Regions from separate parts of the Arthrobacter sp. UYNi723 genome, predicted to be linked through region 2. Evidence: riboswitches for the same ligand, from Rfam matches in the RefSeq annotation. Region 2 holds a riboswitch; each other region holds the start of a gene.
The links. A riboswitch is a leader RNA that binds a small molecule or an ion and turns the genes downstream of it on or off. The one in region 2 is predicted to bind cyclic di-AMP.
Positions count from the first base shown of each region.

Region 1: another riboswitch for cyclic di-AMP. It lies ahead of ACVWY0_RS09680 (M23 family metallopeptidase); the one in region 2 lies ahead of ACVWY0_RS08855 (M23 family metallopeptidase).
Region 3: another riboswitch for cyclic di-AMP. It lies ahead of ACVWY0_RS15285 (aggregation-promoting factor C-terminal-like domain-containing protein); the one in region 2 lies ahead of ACVWY0_RS08855 (M23 family metallopeptidase).
Region 4: another riboswitch for cyclic di-AMP. It lies ahead of ACVWY0_RS06730 (C40 family peptidase); the one in region 2 lies ahead of ACVWY0_RS08855 (M23 family metallopeptidase).

Region 1 covers NZ_JBSRZM010000010.1:3,975-8,749, reverse strand. The annotation lists gene ACVWY0_RS09695 (DUF3054 domain-containing protein) at 1-21, opposite strand, end outside; gene ACVWY0_RS09690 (VOC family protein) at 208-576, shown strand; gene ACVWY0_RS09685 (four-helix bundle copper-binding protein) at 828-1,217, opposite strand; cyclic di-AMP (ydaO/yuaA leader) riboswitch at 2,144-2,320, shown strand; gene ACVWY0_RS09680 (M23 family metallopeptidase) at 2,326-3,096, shown strand; gene ACVWY0_RS09675 (hypothetical protein) at 3,328-3,657, shown strand; gene ACVWY0_RS09670 (TIGR01906 family membrane protein) at 4,233-4,775, shown strand, end outside.
Region 2 covers NZ_JBSRZM010000008.1:153,309-158,083, reverse strand. The annotation lists gene ACVWY0_RS08870 (F510_1955 family glycosylhydrolase) at 1-431, shown strand, start outside; gene ACVWY0_RS08865 (multicopper oxidase family protein) at 455-1,960, shown strand; gene ACVWY0_RS08860 (thioredoxin-like domain-containing protein) at 2,026-2,661, shown strand; gene ACVWY0_RS08855 (M23 family metallopeptidase) at 2,682-3,461, opposite strand; cyclic di-AMP (ydaO/yuaA leader) riboswitch at 3,467-3,634, opposite strand; gene ACVWY0_RS08850 (four-helix bundle copper-binding protein) at 3,938-4,351, shown strand; gene ACVWY0_RS08845 (TetR/AcrR family transcriptional regulator) at 4,364-4,775, opposite strand, start outside.
Region 3 covers NZ_JBSRZM010000020.1:14,218-18,992, forward strand. The annotation lists gene ACVWY0_RS15265 (phosphatase PAP2 family protein) at 1-396, shown strand, start outside; gene upp (uracil phosphoribosyltransferase) at 409-1,044, shown strand; partial or broken gene ACVWY0_RS15275 (VOC family protein) at 1,107-1,474, shown strand; gene ACVWY0_RS15280 (HAD-IA family hydrolase) at 1,497-2,195, shown strand; gene ACVWY0_RS15285 (aggregation-promoting factor C-terminal-like domain-containing protein) at 2,267-2,995, opposite strand; cyclic di-AMP (ydaO/yuaA leader) riboswitch at 3,001-3,153, opposite strand; gene ACVWY0_RS15290 (HAMP domain-containing sensor histidine kinase) at 3,253-4,775, opposite strand, start outside.
Region 4 covers NZ_JBSRZM010000006.1:56,750-61,524, reverse strand. The annotation lists gene ACVWY0_RS06740 (HNH endonuclease) at 1-418, opposite strand, end outside; gene ACVWY0_RS06735 (C40 family peptidase) at 655-1,401, opposite strand; gene ACVWY0_RS06730 (C40 family peptidase) at 1,574-2,239, opposite strand; cyclic di-AMP (ydaO/yuaA leader) riboswitch at 2,310-2,472, opposite strand; gene ACVWY0_RS06725 (M23 family metallopeptidase) at 2,621-3,445, opposite strand; cyclic di-AMP (ydaO/yuaA leader) riboswitch at 3,449-3,667, opposite strand; gene ACVWY0_RS06720 (iron-dependent transcriptional repressor DtxR) at 3,822-4,517, opposite strand.

The DNA of each region.
Region 1 (4,775 bases), on a different contig from region 2:
CTGTTTGGTCTCGGAATTCATGGCTTCGAGCCTAACCCGGCGAGGGCGGCAGCCCGGTCCTGATGCTTGCCGGGGTGCGGGGGATTAGGGAAGATGGGTGGGACAGCGGCGCTCATCGCGCGGGAGGCACAGTGCGTCTGATCCAGTTGGCCCAGCAGGCACATGACCTGCAGCGGGCCGCTGAGTTCTATTCAGAACTGCTGGGGGGTGCAACCAGCGGCGATCTACGGCCCGCCGGGGCTGCTGTTTTTTGATCTGGAAGGCGTGCGGCTCTTGCTGGAGCGCGGCGCGCCGTCGTCGGTCCTCTATCTGGAGGTGGAGGACGTCCGGGCGAGCATCAGCGTCCTGCACGGCAGGGGAGTGGAGGTAATTGCGCTGCCGCATGTGATCTTTCACCATGGCGACGCTGCCCTGGGTCCGGCAGGAACCGATGAATGGATGGCCTTCATCAGCGACTCGGAAGGGAACACCCAGCATTCGCCTCAGCTGCGGATCATCGACTGGACTTCCGGACGCGGCACCTATTCGTGGCCTTGGTGCCGCCGCAGGTTGGAAGGACTCCTGACTCGGGGGTGAGGACTGCTTGGGTTTCATCTATTCCTTTCGACGGAAGCTGCCGCCACGGTCGCCGAGTTCCGTGGCGCTGGTTGCGCCCCCACACAGGAGAACGATTCGAGCGGCACTATCATCCGCTGTATGCCCCGGCAGCCGAGCCCGAAGGCTCCCCGGGGGGTCGATGCCTTCGGGCAGGGATGCCGCCAGCCTTGGCTCCCGCGGGCGCCGGCTGTTCGGTCCCGGCCCACCGATGGGCATGGCCCCGGTGCAGGTCAGCCGAGCGAACCGAGAAGGTGGTTGCATGCCTTTTCGCAACGGCGGCAGGCCTCGGCGCAGAGCCGGCAGTGTTCATGCATGCCGACGTGCCGTTCGCATTCCTCCGCGCAGGCCTTGCAGGCGGTGGCGCACGCCTGCAGCACCGCGCGGGTGACATCGACATCGTAGCCGGTGTGGCGGGAGAGGACGTTGGCCGTGGCCGCGCAGATGTCCGCACAGTCAAGATCGGTGCGGATGCATTTGGTCAACTCGGCGACCATGTCTTCGCCGAGGCAGGCATCAGCGCAGGCGGTACAGGCCTGTGAGCAGTCAAAGCACGCTGCAATGCATTCGGCGAGCATGTGCTGATCGATAGTGCCGAGATCCTTGGGGTAAGCATCGAGCATCTTGTGGGTGCTTCCGTGTGTCACTTTTTCTCTCTTTCCAAGGGCTGAATTGGAGGAACCTGGTGTGGATTCCGGCTTGTAATCTCTGCTGTGCCGGGGCCGCTGTCTGACGTTCTTTCTCGGGCCTCCTTCCGGTCGATGAAGGCAGGCCCCCAAGGGGCGGCCGTACGGGGCGGTGTCTATGCCAGCTTGCCCGACGGGTGCCACGTACTGGCTGTGTGGCTTAGCGTTCGTGCGGCCGGACGAGGAGCATGCGGGCTTTATGTCCGGCTGATTGACAGTTGGGCCAGGGTCGGCGCCCGCCGGCTCACGGGTGCCGGGGGCTGGGCGAACGGGCCCGCGGAATCAGGTATGAGCGTTCCCGGCCTTGGCTGCGCCGCGTCGGTCGCGGTAACGGGCCGCGACTGTGAACTGACTGCCCAGATGGCTCCGGGTTCCTTGCACTCGCTGCTCAGGGCTCCGGGGGACAGGTCGGAAGCGGATTGGGCTCCGACCGGCGTCACACTGTTCGAATGTCCCGGTGGGTTCTCCTGCTCCGCTGAGATGGCGGTCTCGGGCCGGTGCTGTGCAGCGGCGTAAGGGCGGGGGGCAGCCTCAGCCACCACGTGTTCCCATCCATCGCAGAAGGCAACCGACCCGGCCACCACGAGGACGACCACGAGGCAGGAAAGGACAGCCCGCAACGCAGCACCCCTGCCGACGAGCTGTGGACGAACCAAACGATGACGGGCCATCTGCTCTCTCCCCGGGGGCAAGTCACGCCCAGCGTAACCTTCCCGTGCCCCGCCAGTCACCATCCCTCTCCACTTAAGCCCGGAGCACCTTTGGTAACGGATTTGTAACTTAGGCCGGCGCTTCGCTAAAGTTGGATAAACACATACCCCGAATGGGTATGGATGTGGCCGCTTCGCCAAACCCCGCCGGCGGTCCGTGAAACTGATCTTTCTCAGGCGGGGGCGGAGGACCCACTTTTGGTGCGTAATGATGCACCTTGGGGTGAAGCCGACCCTGTGAATGCGCGTCCTAAATCGCGTCCTGCAGGGCAGCCGGACAGTCCACTCGTCCGAATCCGACAGCTAACTTCGCCGGCGCCGAGAGGACCACTATCTTGTCTGCCCAGCCAAAACACGGCCGTCGCCGTGCCCTTCCGGCGGCTGCCTCACCGCGCCGCCGTCCGTTTTTCCAGGAACCAACGTTCCGGCTCCGCGGCCAGCAGTTCGGGGTGGCGGCCGCCGTCACGGGAATGATTGCCCTCACTGCTCTGTCCGCGGCGCAGGCTGACTCCGGCAGCCGCGCTGCGGCCCAGGACCGGCCAGCGTCTGTGGCAGCCCCGGCCCCGGAAGCGGCGGTCACGGCAGCAGCTGACACTGTTCTCACCTTTGACCGCCCGGAGGTGACCTCCCAGCCGGCGCCTGCGCCCGCTGCGCCGGCACAGTCTGCAGGGGCAGTCAAGGCACCCGAGGCTGCCCCCGCACAGGCATCCCCATCCACGAGGTTGCGTGCCCCGCTCGCGTCGATGAGCGTCAGTTCCCCCTTCGGCTACAGGGTCAGCCCAATCACCGGGGCCGCCGCTGAAATGCACACCGGGGTCGATCTGACCGGGGCATGCTCGACGGCGGTCTTCGCCGCCGGTTCCGGCACCGTCACCGAGGCCGGCTGGAGCCCGTACGGCAGTGGCAACCGGATCGTCGTTGATCACGGCAACGGCCTGAAGACCACCTACAACCACCTGGCCAGCATCGGTGTCTCCCTCGGACAGCCCGTGGCTCAGGGCCAGCAGATCGCAGGGGTAGGCACAACCGGTGCCTCCACCGGCTGCCACCTTCATTTCGAGGTCATGGTCAACGGCCAGACCGTCGACCCGTCTGCCTTCATCTAAGAGGCCCGGCCCACGGGCCTCTTAGGCGGCTGCGCTGACTGCTTGCGCGTGATAAGCGGTAGCTGCGCGGTGAAGCGGTACAGTTGCGGGGGGCGTCCTGCACCCTGTTTCTCTGCTTCCTGACGGACCCGCGCTCACTGCCAGTCATGGTTCCGGGCTCGGGCGGATAACGCACGAGGGCCGTCTGCGGGCGCCCATACAACGAGCCGGACGAAGGATTACTCAGTGCAAATGCCAATGGCTGCCGCGGGGCTTTTCGCCCTGGCAACGACGCCGGCCCCGGGTCCGGGGAACGAAGGTCTGAGGCCAGGCCTGGATGCGAATCAGGTAACTCCCGGATTCCTGGGTTTCGCGATGACGGCGTTCATGGTCATTGCCGTTGTCCTGCTCATGGTTTCCATGACCAGACGGATCCGGCGTGTGCGTTACCGGGCGCAGTTCGAGCAAGGAAGCGAACGCGTTTCGGAAGAAACGGTTGATGCCCGCAGCCAGCCTGGGATCAACGAAACCGAGGCGACCAACGGACGCGGACCGGGCGGCGAGGGCCCCGGACGGGGATGAGCCCGCGGCTCCCGCGGCAGGCCGTGTCCTCCACCCCCCGGTTGGAAAGTCCCGCTCACTGACCGTGAAGGGCTAGCGGACGCCTTTCCGTCCCACCGGTGGGACGTGGTGCTGCGGTGGGGGCGATTTGGAATGCAAGGGTCATTCGGCAGGGCTGGAGATTTCCTATTCTGTGCCACCGGGCTCATTGACGGCATGGGAAGCGAGACCGAGCACGAAAACCGTGGCAAATGAGGCCAGGGCGGCGACAATCACAACTCCTGTCAGCATTAGTTCGGAAGGTCACGCCAGCGCGCGCTGACTCGAATAGGCCTCATCGATGCTCACCGAAAACCGTGATCCCTCTACGGTCCGAACTGTTCGGCGGATCCCGGCTCCCCATTGTGCTGGAGGCGGCTGGTTCTCGCCGTTCCGTAATGGGAGTCGGGCGGCGGGCTGAAACGGTGGACCCTTCCGTGTGGCCAGGCTCATGAGGAGCCGAAAACATGCGGCGACGGGGCCTGTAGCCTTGTTAGAAGAAAGTCGCACTGACGTGCGTAGTGAGACGAGACGGCGCACAGTCAAGGAGAACCCATATGGTCGGATCCGAAATCCCCCGCAGGACCGTGGAATCCCTGCGAGCCGCTCCCGGCGTTCCGCCGCAACCACTGGCGGGAGGCCAGGATGCCGACGGCGGCGTCGCCGGCCACCCGGGGGATCCGGTCCGCCCGGCGACACTCAGGGCGGACGTCGGGGGATCAAGAAACGACCCGCCCGCCGGTGCCGGCAGCGTGCCTCCGAGCGGGCACGAGGGGGCCCGAGTGTCCCTGCCCGGACGGTTTCTTCAGGTCCTTGTGGCCGTGTTCTTCCCCGTGATCGTGGTCGCCGGTGCCGTGCGGGCCGTGACTTCGCCGCTGTTCCTCTGGATCGAATACCAGCGCCCCGGATTTCCGGCTGACCTTTTTGGCTTTTCGACTGAAGAACGCCTGATTTACGGCTCCTACACCCTCGATTATGTTCTCAACCTCGCCCCGGCAGGGTACCTCGGCAGACTCGTGAACGCAGAGGGCGGCAGGCTGTTCCTTGAGAGCGAAGTGGGACACATGGCGGACGTCAAGGGTGTCCTCTCGGTCTCCTTC
Region 2 (4,775 bases):
TTGCCTTCGACGGGTCCCTGCGCACGAGCCCGGACGGGAAGACCTGGTCAGCTGTCGCCGCCCGGTTCATCCCGGCGGCCCTCGCCGCGGACCCGTTTAGTGACACGGTCCTTGCGACCACCCGCGACGGGGTGCAGCGCTCCACCGACGGCGGCAAGACCTGGGCGCTGGCGCCGGCCGCCCCGGTGATCCAGTTCGTGACCTTCGCCAGCCCCACCGAAGCCATCGGCGTGGAACCGGACGGTTCCGTCCATTATTCGGCCGACGGCGGGGCCACCTGGTCCCGGACGGGACGGATCGAAGGGGAGGTGCAGGCGATAGCGGCGGTGGAGGGTTCGGGCGCGAACCCCTGGGTCTGGGCCGCCACCTCCACCGGGCTGGTCGTATCGACGGACGGCGGGGCCACCTTCCGGCCCTCGGACGCCGGCTGACCCGACTGCCTCAAGGATCTGAGATGAACCCGCCAACTATCCAGATGGACCGGCGACGCTTTCTGGGCCTTTCGGCCGCCGGTGCCGCCGCCGCCTTGGCCGCGTGCTCAGGGCCGGGCAGGGTCCCTCCACCAAACCGGGTGATGCCGGACGACCCGGTGGTGGCCGCGTACGAAGCGCAGCGACTGCATACCGGAACAACACTGAACCAGACGCTGGAAACGGGGGCGTTTGAAAGCAATGTGGCCGGGAAACCGGTCACCACTTGGGGGTACAACGGCAGCCTGGCCGCGCCCGAGATCCGCGCGCGGGTTGGGGACCGGCTGAACGTGGCGCTGACCAACAAACTCAACGAGCAGACCAGCATCCACTGGCATGGCCTCGCGCTGCGGAACGACCAGGACGGCGTCCAGCACATCACCCAGGAGCCGGTGGCCTCAGGGGCCGGGTTCAGCTATGACTTCCGACTCCCCCATCCGGGTACCTACTGGTACCACTCGCACATGGACATGCAGCGTGAACGCGCCCTGTACGGAGCGCTGATCGTTGAGGACCCCGCAGAGCCGCTCACCTATGACAAGGACTGGGTCATCGTCCTCGATGACTGGATGGACGGCATCACCGGAACCCCGGACGACGTCGTCAACGAACTTTCCGGGGGTATGTCCGGAGGATCGATGAGCAGGGGTATGAAGCACATGCTCATGGGCTCCCGCAGCGACTTCCTCGGCGGAGACGCAGGCGACGTGAGCTATCCATACCACCTCTTGAACTCCAAAGCACCGGACCAGGCCCAGATCCTGCCGGCCACGGCGGGTCAGGTCATCAGGCTGCGGATCATCAACGCCGCCGGGGACACCGCCTACCGCGTCGGTGTTCCCGGTCAGAAGATCACCGTCACCCACACCGACGGGTTCCCCGTCCTACACCAGGACGCCGACGCGGTGGTTCTCGGCATGGGCGAACGCATCGATGCCCTGCTGACAGTTGCCGAAGGGTTCACGCCCCTGTTGGCCCTCCCTGAAGGGAAAACCGGGCAGGCCCTCGGCTTCGTCAGCACCGGCACCGGCAAGCAGCCGCTCCCGGCGGTGCTGCCGAACAGGCTGGAAGGGACGGTCCTGGACGGCGCCCAGCTCCAAGCCGACCCCAAGGCTAACCTCCAGGACCGCACGCCGGACCGAATCCACGAGCTCAGACTCACAGGCGGAATGGAAAACTACGACTGGGGTATCAACGGCCGCCGCTTCGAGATGATCAACCCTTTCGAGCAGGCGTTCGACATCAAGGAGGGCGAACGCATCGAAGTGAAATTCATTAATGACACGGACATGTGGCACCCGATGCACCTGCACGGTCACACCTTCCAGGTCGGTCCCGGCGGCGCACGCAAAGACACGGTCATTGTCCGCCCAAACGAGACCGTGACCGTGATCTTCGATGCCGACAACCCGGGCCAGTGGCTGGTTCACTGCCACAACGCCTACCACGCCGAACGCGGCATGATGGCGCTCTTCTCCTACATTAAGTGACCCGCATCCGTGAGACCCCGCCCGCATCTCTCCGGGAGCACACTCCACAGCAAAGGAATGTCCGCATGAGCAGTACCAAGAAGCGACGCACAGAACACCAGGCCATCGTTGCGGCCGTCCAGGCAAAGCAGCGGACCAAACAGCGCCGGTTCAATATCCTCCTTTATGGCAGCTTCGGCCTGGTGTCGGCCGCCATCATCACCGCCGTCGCCGTCGCCGTCACCGGTTCCATCCAGGAACGCAACGCCGCCGCCGAAGCCGCCAGGAAACCCATCGACGGGATCCAGACGTTTGCTGACCTGTCCCGGAACCACGTTCAGAACGCTGTTGACTACCCGCAGCAGCCCGGCGTCGGAGGAGACCACGCAGCCGCCTGGGCCAATTGCGGCATTTACACCGAGCCGGTCAGCGAACAACGGGCCGTCCATTCCTTGGAACACGGGGCCGTCTGGCTCACGTACAGCCCGGACCTGCCGCCGGACGACCTCGGGAAGCTGACCGACCTTGCCAAGGACAGACCCTACGTCCTGCTCAGTCCGGACAGTGACCAGTCCGCGCCGGTCACTGCCACCGCCTGGGGTGCCCAACTCTCGCTGCAGGACGCCAGTGACACACGGGTCGCATCATTCATCAGCGCATATGCGCAGTCCCCTGATGCCCCGGAGCCGGGTGCAGCCTGCTCCGGAGGCATTGACGGCTGAGCTGCGGGCGGCCGGGCGGCTCAGAGGAACGTGGACGGGTTAACGGTCTGGCCGTTGACCATGACCTCGAAATGCAGGTGGCAGCCGGTCGAATTTCCGGTCGTGCCCACTCCTGCGATCTGCTGGCCCTTGGCCAGGACCTGCCCGACGGAAACGCCGATGTTGGCCAGGTGGTTGTAGGTGGTCTTCAGGCCGTTGCCGTGATCCACAACGATCCGGTTACCGCCGCCATACTGGCTCCACCCGGCCTCGGTGACGGTACCGGCGCCCGCGGCGAAAACCGCCGTGGTGCAGGCTCCAGTCAGATCTATTCCAGTGTGCATTTCACCGGCCGCCCCGGTGAGCGGACTGACCCTGTACCCAAACGTGGAGCTGACGTTCATCGAGGCAAGCGGGGCCCGCAGACCCGTAGCAGCGGGGGCGGGGGCTTCGGCGGCCGGGATCGCGGGCGCCTGGACGGTTCCGGCCGGCTGGGCTGCGGGTGCCGCTGGAGGTGCCGGCTGGGAGGTGACCTCCGGACTGTCAAAGGCCAGTCCCGCGGTGGCCGCTGCCGCGACTGCGGGTTCGGCGGCCACAGCTGCAGTGGCGGCAGGCCGGTCCTGGGCTGCACCCAGGGCGCCGGGATCAGCCTGCGCCGCGGACAGCACGGTCAGGGCAATCATTCCGGTAACGGCTGCCGCCACGCTGAACTGCTGGCCGCGGAGCCGGAGGCTTGGTTCATGGCAGGCAGCACGCAGCCGGGCTGAAGACGATGATGCAGGAAGGGCACGGCGACGGCCGTGCTTGAGGCGGGCAGACAAAATAGTGGTCCTCTCGGCGCCGGCGAAGTTAGCTGTCGGATTCGGACGAGTGGACTGTCCGGCTGCCCTGCGGACGCCCTTAGGGCAGTCGCAGGGTCGGCTTCACCCCAAGGTGCTCCATGGCACCGTCTGTGGGTCCTCCGCCCCCGCCTTGAGAAAGAAGTTCATGGACCGCCGGCGGGGTTTGGCGAAGCGGTCACACCCATACCCACTGAGGGCATGTACGTCCTCAAGTCTAGAGAACGACACGCATAAGTTACAAATTCGTTATGAAACCTTGAGGTCCTTGCTCCGGAAACAGGTATAAGCACGGGGTAGCTGGCCCGTCCGGGGTCGCGTTACGCTGTGGGAAGACCGGGCTGCCCACCAAAAAGGGAGTCGAGAAACGAACTGCCACAGGGCCCCTGCAGCAGCACACGCGAGCCGGTCCGCTGCATGATGTTCCCGCCGCTCAAAACCTTGGAAGAGAGAGAACAATGACTCACGCCAGCGCCCACAAAATGCTCGACGCTTACCCGAAGGATCTGGGCAGCATCGACCAGCACAAGCTCGCCGAATGTATCGCCGCCTGCTTTGAATGTGCGCAGGCGTGTACCGCCTGCGCTGACGCGTGCCTGAGCGAGGACATGGTGGCGGAGCTGACCAAATGCATACGCACGAACCTTGACTGTGCGGACATCTGCGCCGCCACCGGCAACATCGTGTCCCGCCACACGGGCTACGACGCCAACGTCACCCGGGCCGCATTGCAGGCCTGCGCCATCACGTGCAAGGCCTGCGCCGACGAATGCGAACAGCATGCCGGCATGCACGGCCACTGCCGGGTCTGCGCAGCGGCTTGCCGCCGCTGCGAAGCCGCCTGCAACGAACTCCTCGCCTCGCTCGGGTGAGTATGTACATCGTCAGGAGCCGCCTCCTCCGCTCCCGGTATTTGCGTGAGGCGGAGGCTGCAGCGCGGTCATGGTCACTTTGACCAGCCGAAGCACCGCATCCCGGGACGTCAGGGCGCTGGCCGCTTCAAGAGCGTGAAGGCAAAAAGCAGCGAGTTCGTCCGGCGCGACATCCTGACGGAACCTGCCCGCCTCGGCACCCTGCCGCAGCAGGTCTGCCAGGAACCCCCTTAGGTGCTGCTGGGCAAGCCCCACATGGGCTCCCTGATGAAGCCGCACAAACTCAGCGGTCCCAGGGCCGGAGTGGGAGAGGAAAGCGTAGGCCTCCAACACGGACTCCAATTGCTGGCCCGGTCCCACCGCGCGGTTCCGGACCTGGCTCAGATGTTCCAGATGCGAGTTGATCTGACGCTCATGCCAGGCA
Region 3 (4,775 bases), on a different contig from region 2:
CACGCAGACGCCGTGCCGCCGTTTGAGACGTCGCCGTCCTTTCCCAGCGGTCATACCTTGAACACCACTGTGGTGATTGGACTGGTGGTCTATCTGGCCTGCCTGCAGTACCAGAAGACCCTGGTCCGGGTGTTCCTGATCGCAGCCGGCACACTGTTTATCATCGCCATGGGGCTCAGCAGGGTGTTCCTGGGGCACCATTGGCTCACCGACGTCATTGTCGCCTGGCTGCTTGGCCTGGCCTGGCTGGGTATCGTGATCCTGGCGCATCGGCTCTTCCATTTCGTCAGGCGGCGCGACCAAGACGGCCCGGCCCCCACGTTTGACCGGCCGGTGGTGCGGGATGTGGTGCAGAAGAACGGCATCACCGGGCCGGGCAAGGGGGGTACCGGGTGATAGTTTTGACGCATGCGCACTCTCGTTGTGGACCACCCGCTGGTCGCCCATAAGCTCACCGTCCTGCGGGACAAGAACACTCCGTCACCGGTCTTCCGGCAGCTGACGGAAGAGCTGGTGACCCTCCTGGCCTACGAAGCCACCCGTGAGGTCCGCACCCAGCCGGTCACCATCGAGACGCCGGTCAGCACCACAGTGGGCACCGCTTTCACCAAGCCCACGCCTCTGGTGGTCCCCATCCTGCGCGCCGGGCTCGGCATGCTCGAGGGCATGACCAAGCTGGTCCCCACCGCTGAGGTGGGCTTCTTGGGCATGGCCCGCGATGAGGAAACCCTGGACATCATCACCTACGCGGAGCGGCTCCCGGAGGACCTGACGAACCGGCAGATCTTTGTGCTGGATCCGATGCTTGCCACCGGCGGAACCCTGCGCGAAGCCATCAAGTTCCTGTTCAAGCGCGGCGCCTCCGACGTCACGTGCATTTGCCTCCTAGCCGCGCCGGAAGGCCTGGCCAAGCTCGAAGAGGAACTGGCCGAGGCCAACGTGACCATCGTGCTGGCCTCCGTTGACGAACGGCTCGACGAGAAGTCCTACATCGTTCCCGGGCTCGGCGACGCCGGCGACCGCCTGTACGGCATCGCCGGCTAATTCGGGGCTGCTTCGGATTTCAGGTCTTCCGCTTTCCTGCCGCTGCCTTTAGCCTGTGGCGCATGGACTGGAAACTTGAACTCGTCTTGTGCCCGTATCCGACGTGGACCGCGCCAAGGATTTCTACGTCAACAAAGTTGGATTCAACCCGGATTTCGACGAGCGGCCCATGGATGGCATCCGCTTCGTCCAGCTGACCCCGCCGGGATCCGCCTGCTCCATTTGTATTGGCGAGGGCCTCAATGACGCCCCTCCGGGTACGGCCCCAAGCCTGCAGATGGTGGTCAGCGACATCCAGGCTGCCCACGACCACCTCAAGGGCAACGGTGTGGAGGTCAGCGACATAGACATCCAGGACTGGGGGCACTTCGTCTATTTCGCTGATCCCGATGGCAACAAGTGGGCGGTGCAGTACATCCTGGGGCCGTGACGCCTAGGGCAAAATAGGCAGCATGAACATCCCCACACCTGCCGCCACACGAGCACCTGCCGCCACGCGAACACTGACCTGCCGGGCCGTCCTTTTCGATATGGACGGCACACTGGTGGACTCCACGGCAGTAGTGGAGGAGGTCTGGGGAGAATTCGCGGCCCGGTACGGCCTGGACATCGCCGAAATCCTGCGCACTTCGCACGGCGTCCAGGCTGCCGATACCGTACGCCGGTTCGCGCCGGGGGGAGCGGACGTCGCGGCCCTCACTGCGGAACTGGGCGCGATGGAACGGGTGCGGACTGCGGGTATCATCGCGTTGCCGGGGGCTGCCGACCTGCTTCGCAGCCTCCCGGCCCAGGCAGTGGCGCTGGTGACTTCAGCGGACAGGACCCTGGCGGACATCCGCATGGACGCTGCTGGGCTGGCCATGCCGGCCACGGCCGTGACGGCCGACCTGGTCACACGGGGCAAGCCGCACCCGGAGGGCTATCTGATGGCCGCCGGGCTGCTGGGCGTCAATCCGGAGGACGCCGTGGTGTTCGAGGATGCGCCCGCCGGAATCGCGGCAGGCGTTGCCGCCGGTATCCGGACGGTGGCCGTGGGTCCGAATGCGGGCGAATTGCCGGCAGGCATGCTGCATATCGCGGATTACCGTGCCGTAACCGCCTCCGTGGAAACGGACGCCGCGGGACGGCAGCTCATTTCTTTCCGGCTTTGACGCCGGCGGATCGCTATCGTGATCCGCCGGCGCAGCTCAGCGACGCCGGCCGCCGCCGCCGCTCAGTCGGCCTAGTACCAGTTGTGCGACAGGTGGAAGTTCAGCGCGCCGCACGGAGACTGGTAGCGCTCCTGGATGTAGTTCAGGCCCCAGTTGATCTGCGTGCGGTAGTTGGTGACGTAGTCCGCGCCGGCGCTCGCCATCTTCTCAGCGGGCAATGACTGGACGATGCCGTACGCGCCGCTGCTGGCGTTGGTGGCCGTGGTGGTCCATTCGGATTCCTTGGTCCACAGCGTCTGCAGGCACTGCATCTGGTCAGCGGACCAGCCGTACGTCGCCAGCTGGCCAGCAGCGTAGGCCTGCGCTCCTGCGGGGTCGTTGACGGCCACAACAGGCGCGGGTGCAGGTTCCGGAGCCGGGGCAGGAGCGGGCTCCGGGGCCGGGGCAGGTGCCGGTTCGGCGGCCTGGGGCGCGACGTTGATCTCGGCCGGCGCAGCTTCCGGGGAGGCCGGGGGCTGGATCTCGGCTGCCTCGAAGCTCAGCTTCGACTGGGCGCTGGCTTCTTCGGCGGCCTGGTCCGCGCTGGCAGCAAGCGACGCAGACTCGGAAGCGTGTGCTGCGGCGCTGACGCCGACCAGCAGGGCGCACGCCGTCGCGAACACCGCGACGCGCTGGCCTACGGAGGGAATCCGGGCCGCCTTGGACAATGGGGACATAGCTGCACCGAAGCGGGTCTGCTTGCGGTGGCTGTGGGACTTTGTGTCGCCCTGCGGGCGCGTTTGTACCTTGAATTCAGACATGATGGATCGCCTCTCACACCTGCGGAGTTAGCTGTCGGGTTCGGATGAGGGCATCCGGCCACACGGCACAATCACGTGTTGGCTTAACCCCAAAGGGCACTTGGTGCCCGGGACGGTGGGTCCCCCGCCTCTGCCTCTGAAAACGGAATCCGGGAAGCGGCAGAGCTTGGCGTCATCCGGATATGCGGCCCAACGGGAACCACACGTCATCGACGCTACAGGAGCTGGGAGCTTAAGTCACATTTTGGTAACAGGAATCACGACGACGGTGTGTCGCCTTGCTGCGCTCGGGCGTCAGTGGGTCGCGCCAGCGCGCCGGCAGGGAAGAGTAACGCGAACTCGGTCCGTCCGGCCCGCGATGCTACTTCCACGCTCCCGCCGTGGGCCTCCATGATCGACTGGACAATGGACAGGCCCAAGCCACTAGTGCCTTCGGACGCCCCGGCGCCCGAGGCCGGCGCCGTACCCTTGCGCGCCGCGTCTGCGCGGGCAAACCGGGAGAAAACGTGGTCAACGAATTCCGCAGGGATGCCCCCGCCGTCGTCCGTTACCGTCACCGCTGCGCCGCCATTGGCGGACTTCGTGACAGCGGTGACCACGGTGGTCCCCGGCGGCGTGTGCTTGCGCGCATTGGAGAGCAGGTTGACAAGCACCTGACGCAGTTGGGACGCATCACCCGTGACGGCGAGCGGCTCGTCAGGCAGTTCAAGGCGCCAGTGGTGGTCCGGGGCGATGACCTTCTCGTCACTGACGGTCTCGATCACGAGTTGTGTGAGGTCTACTTCGCTGAGCTTCAGGGGCTGGCCCTCATCGAGCCGGGCGAGCAGGAGCAGATCCTCCACCAGGGTGGTCATGCGTTCGGACTGGCTCTGGACCCGGGCCAGGGATTTCCGGCCGTCCGGCGTGAAGTCCTCGGTCATCCGCATCAGCTCCGTGTACCCGCGGATGGCGGTCAGCGGGGTGCGCAGCTCATGGGAAGCGTCGGCAACAAACTGCCGCACCTTGGTCTCGCTCCGCTGCCGCGCCTCGAGTGCGTTGGCGACGTTGTCCAGCATCAGATTGAGGGCGTGCCCTACGCTGCCCACTTCGGTTCCGGGATTGGAGTTCGACGGCGGGACGCGCACCGCGAGTGCCACCTCGCCCGCGTCCAGCGGGAGCCGGGCCACCCGGGTTGCAACCTCGGAAAGCTGCTCCAGCGGCTTCATGGTGCGCCGGATCAGCACGGTTCCTGCCAGTCCGATCAGCGCCAGGCCGCCAAGGGAAACGAACACAAACGTCCACACCAGCGACGCCAGCGTGCTCTCCTTGGCGGCGAGCGGAAGGCCCGTGACAAGGACATCGCCGTAGCCGGTTTCCACGGCCACAATCCGGTAATCCCCGTTGGACAGCGAGCGGTTCACGGGAAGGCCGTTCTGCGTCAGCGCCAGCAGGGTCTGCTTGTCTTCGGCGTCGAGGGCCAGGCGCGTGGTGCCCGAGTCCAGGAAACCGCCACTGGGGATCTGGCCGTCCAGGATCCGCGCATTCAGCGTTCCGACACTTTGCCCGCGGGAGTCAAGCGGGTCCGGCCTGCCGTTGAATCCGCCCAGCGGCGGGCGGCCCGGATCGTTCGAGCGTTTGGCGGCCTGGCTCAGCTGTTCATCCAGCTGCCCGGTGAGAAAGGAATCCATGGAGGCGTAACTGAACAGCCCCACGGCGCCGCAGATGGCCACCAGTAGGGCCATGGCCAACAGGATCAGGCGCGTGCGCAGATGCCAGGTGTCCGGTTTCAGCCAGCTCCGGG
Region 4 (4,775 bases), on a different contig from region 2:
GCGGCGGTTCCGGAACAAACCTGAGCTTCCAGCCCATTTCAGCTGGCGTGTGGTCGCCCTTGGTGTTGTTGCACCGGAGGCACGCGGCCACCAGGTTCTCCCAGGAGTCGGCGCCGCCACGTGATTTGGGCTGCACATGGTCGATGGTGTGGGCACCTTTGCCGCAATACGCGCACCGGTGACCGTCCCGCCGCAGGACTCCGCGGCGGCTGACCGCGGTGCCCTGGTTGTATCTCGGGCGGATGTAGCGGTTCAGGAGAATCACGGACGGGCGGCCCAGGATCTCCTGCGGTCCCACTACAGGGTCATCGCCCTCGGCAATAACACTGGCCTTGCCCGTGAGCACAAGCACCAGCGCCCGGCGGAAGGTGACTACCGCCAGCGGTTCATATCCAGCATTCAGAACGAGAGTGCGCATGCACGTACCTCTTTGTGGCCGCACCCGTCAGGGGCACGAGGGCCGGCTGCCCCCGGCATATCCGGGCTATGGATCGACACCACAAGAGTAAACAAAGAATCCCGGGATCAGCTAATCGCAGAAGCGGCCGCCGTCACGTGTCGGATTCGTGCACCTCACCGGATCAGGCCAGCAGCCCTGAAACAGCAAAGGACCCCAGCCGTGAGGCAGGGGTCCCTTGAAGGCTGACTCTGGTGCTAGGACACGCGGATGTAAACGGGGCCGGAGCCGACATTGGCGCTGAACAATACGGTCTGGTTGCCGTTGTAGCCCCCGTGCACGGCCTGGCCGTTGCCAGCGTACACGGCAATGTGGGCAACGCCCGCGCCGCCGTCGGCGTAGTACAACAGATCGCCGGGCTGGGCCTCGGCGGCGCTCACGGTTTGACCGAGGGACAGGTAGCCTGCGGGCCAGTCGCGGAAGTTGATCCCCACGGCAGCCAGCGAGTTGGTGACCAGCATGGTGCAGTCCTGGCTGACACCGAGTTGTGCGTAGGCAGCGGAGAGGATGGCAGCACCCTTGCCGCTGGCGGAGACCGGCGCCTTCGGAGCGGCCGGCGTTGCCGACGCTACCTTGACGGTGGCCGCGGCCTTGGCCGGAGCCGGAGCTTCAACAACAGGTGCGGGAGCCTCAACCGGAGCCGGCGTGGTGGTCACTGCGGGCTTCTCGTAGGAGATGGCAATGGTGGAAGCAGCCGAAATGATGGCCGGGGCGGAAACCTCAGCTTCAAGGTTCGAAGCGGATGCAGCTTCACGCTGGATGCCGGTGTCAGCCGCGTTCGCAGCGATACCACTGGTCAGGACAAGGCCGGAAGCAGCAGCGATAACCGCAGCCTGACGGCCCATGCCGCCGGCGTTGTCGCCGACAGCCTTGGCAATGACAGCCAGCGAGTTGGTCTTGGCGACCTCGGCGCGGTGCCGCGCAACAGTTGCACGTGTAGTCATTAATTTTCTCTCTTTCGTTTTCCTCAGGACCGCGTGGGCAGCCCAAGGGCTTTGGACGCGCCGGCATCTTGGGGGTACGTCGGCACGCCCCGAACGGGGATTTAGCGAAGAGTTTCTCGCGAAGAAACGGTTCCGGCAGCACAGGGCTGCAGGAACGACTGGAATGCAGGAACTACGGGGCCAGCGTGAAAAACGCGGAGGAGCCCGTGGATGCCACGGAGTGGAGCAGCGTGCCCTGTGACGGGTTCAGTGCGCCGATCATCATGCCGTTGCCAACGTAAATACCGACGTGGGCGCCGCCGTTCTGCATGACCAGGTCACCGGGAGCCGGTGTGGCGGTGGGCCGCATGGCTGTCCACGCGTTGACGCGGGGAATGCTGATGCCGGCCTGGGCGTAGACCCACTGGGTGAAGCCCGAGCAGTCCCAGCCATTGGGAGTGGTGCCGCCCCATACGTACGGGCGGCCGATACCGGTGTAGGCGATTGCTGCCAAGCCCGATCCTGCCGCAGAGGAGACCGTGCCCGCGAGCTTGCTCGCGGCGGTCGCCGTTGCTTCAGAGGCCCGGTCAGCGCCGGTGGACTGGGCGCGGACGGTGTTGACCTTCGGGGCGGCCGTAGTCTTGATCACGGGCCGCTCGAAGGAAACCATGGCTGTGGGTGCAGCAGTTACGGCAAGTGCCGTCTGCGCGGAACCGGACTCGGTGGAGGCGGAAACGCCGGCGGTGGTATCCGCGGCGTTGGCCGGAAGCCCCATGCTCAGGATCAGACCTGATGCAGCTGCGATAACGGCAGCCTGGCGACCTACGGTCACGGCATTGGCACTGACGGCCTTGGACACGGAGCCCAAGGGGTTGGTGCGAACCGGCTGTGCGCGGTGACGCGCAGAAATATGGCGTGAAGACACGAAGGTAGCCTCTCCCAATGCCTGCGAGGTGAGCTGTCGGATTCGGATGGGAGTCACCCGGCCGCGCTGCTTCACAGCGGAAGCTTTGCGACTTAACCCCAAGGCCTTCAGAATCGAAGACCAAAATTGGTTCCCCCGCCCCTGCCAGACGATGTCATGCGAACGGACCTTGAGCGGTGGCAGAGCTAGACAATCCACTCAAGAACGTCAACTTCGGAAAAGTTGACGCGCTCTAGACGTTACAGGAGTTCCGAGCCAATGTCACATTCAGGTCACGGCACGTCGCCGTGATTCGAGAGTTGGCCATCCTTTGGGTCAGAGCCAGCCGGCGGGGTCAACGACTTCGCCGTTGACCTGGACCTCGAAGTGGAGGTGGCAGCCCGTGGACGCGCCCGTGGTGCCGCTCAGGGCAACCACGTCGCCGCGGCTGACCGTCTGGCCTACCTTGACGGTGGCGGAGGAGAGGTGGTTGTAGGTGGTTTCAAGGCCGTTGCCGTGATCCACCACCACGCGGTTGCCGCCGCCGTACTGGTGCCAGCCAGCGAAGGTCACGGTGCCGCTGGCAGCAGCCAGGACGGAGGTTCCACACTGTGCCACGAAGTCCTGGCCACGGTGGAAGTCTCCGGCGCCGCCGGTAATGGGGCTGACCCGGAATCCGAACGGAGAGACTGTAGCCAGCTGGGCCAGTGGCGAGCCGAGGCTTCCGGCAGAGGCGGCGCGGGTAATGGATCCCGCGGACTGGGCGCTCAGCAGCTGCTTCAGTTTGCCGTCGGGATCACCTTGGGTCACCACGGACGAGCGGCTGAAATCAATTTGGGCGGCGGCTTCGGCAGTAACTTCAGGCTGCGGAGCGGCGGAAACGGCCGACGCGGACTGGCCGGGTGCCGGAGTGGCCATCACGGGGCCGGTCACAGGAACCGTCACGGTAAGTGCTAGGCCTGTTGCTGCCAAGGCGATGCCGGCTTTCTGGCCGAGGCCACTGGCAGCGGCGAAATCCGTCATCTGCCGGAAGGGTCCCCGGCGGCGGCGTGCTTCCCGCTGTGGGTCGCGGGGCCTCTCCGCGGTGAAATCCTCGGCCACTCTGGGCGCCGAAGCGGGACCCACCGCGCGACGGCGGCCCCTGGAGTATTGCGTGGTCAAGAATGTTCCTCTCTAGATAGCCTGCGAAGTTAGCTGTCGGATTCGGGTCAGAGAGTTCAAAGACCCGGTCCGCCATGACAAGCACTTGGCGCAGAGATATCCCGTGAGGATCCTTCGCTGGAAGAGGCTTGCTGCTGACGGACTTCACCCCAAGGCAGTCTTACGACTGCCGGTTGTGGTTCCCCCGCCTCTGCCAGTTGGTGACTGATGCACCTGATCCGCTGGCAGAGCTCGGCTCCGGATCAGGTAACGCTTTTGTATCGACGCTGAGCTTCAACTATAGGTGATTAACCTGGACAGTAACAATTCCGTTATCTTTGCGGAACCTGGCGCCACTGCGCTATGACGCGGCCCCAAACGGGGGACCGCCATCCCGTCAGCGGACGGACACGAAGACGTGGGATGCCACTTCCGGGGGCAGCTCGAGAGCCCCTTCTATTCCCGGAACCCGCACGGAAATATACTCCCCCACGCGCTCCAGGGACACCGAGGCACCGGGCCTGATCCCGCCTTCGTCCAGCTGGACCAGCAGCTCAGGTTCCACCTGGATGGGCTCAGCCAGCCGGCTGACTGTCACCCTCGACGCCGGCCCATAGCCCTGCATCGCATCAAGGAGATTAATCACACCGGCGTCAGGGAGCGCAGGCGCGGGTCCTCCCAGGGCGGCCAGCCCGGGGATGGGGTTGCCATACGGAGACTCGGTGGGATGGTTGAGCAATTCGTAGATGCGCTGCTCTACGCGTTCGCTCATCACGTGCTCCCAGCGGCATGCTTCATCGTGGACATAGGCCCAGTCCAGGCCAATCACATCCGCCAGGAGCCGTTCCGCGAGCCTGTGCTTGCGCATCACTTCCGTAGCGCGTTTCCGCCCGGCTTCCGTGAGCTCCAGGTGACGGTCTCCGGAGACCACCACCAGTCCGTCGCGTTCCATCCGGCCGACGGTTTGGGACACCGTGGGTCCGGAATGCCGCAGCCGTTCGGCGATCCGTGCGCGAAGAGCAACGATGTTCTCTTCTTCAAGCTCCAAAATGGTCCGAAGGTACATCTCCGTAGTATCGATCAGATCCGTCATCCAGCTCAGCTCCTCGAGCGCAGTACCTTGCGTTGTCCCACCGTATCGCGTCCCGCGCAGCGGCGAGGTCCGGTAAAAAGCTTAGCCTATTTTGAATTTGTCCGGATAATCCCCGGACGAGGATGAACGGTCTCATTGGCCGGACTATGACGGCGCCGGTTCCCGCCTAATCGAGGGGTTCAGGCAGAATAAAGGAGGTCCTTATGCAGTCACTGCCGACTACCGGCCACCCCACCGTCCGGACGTGAGCCACGTCCA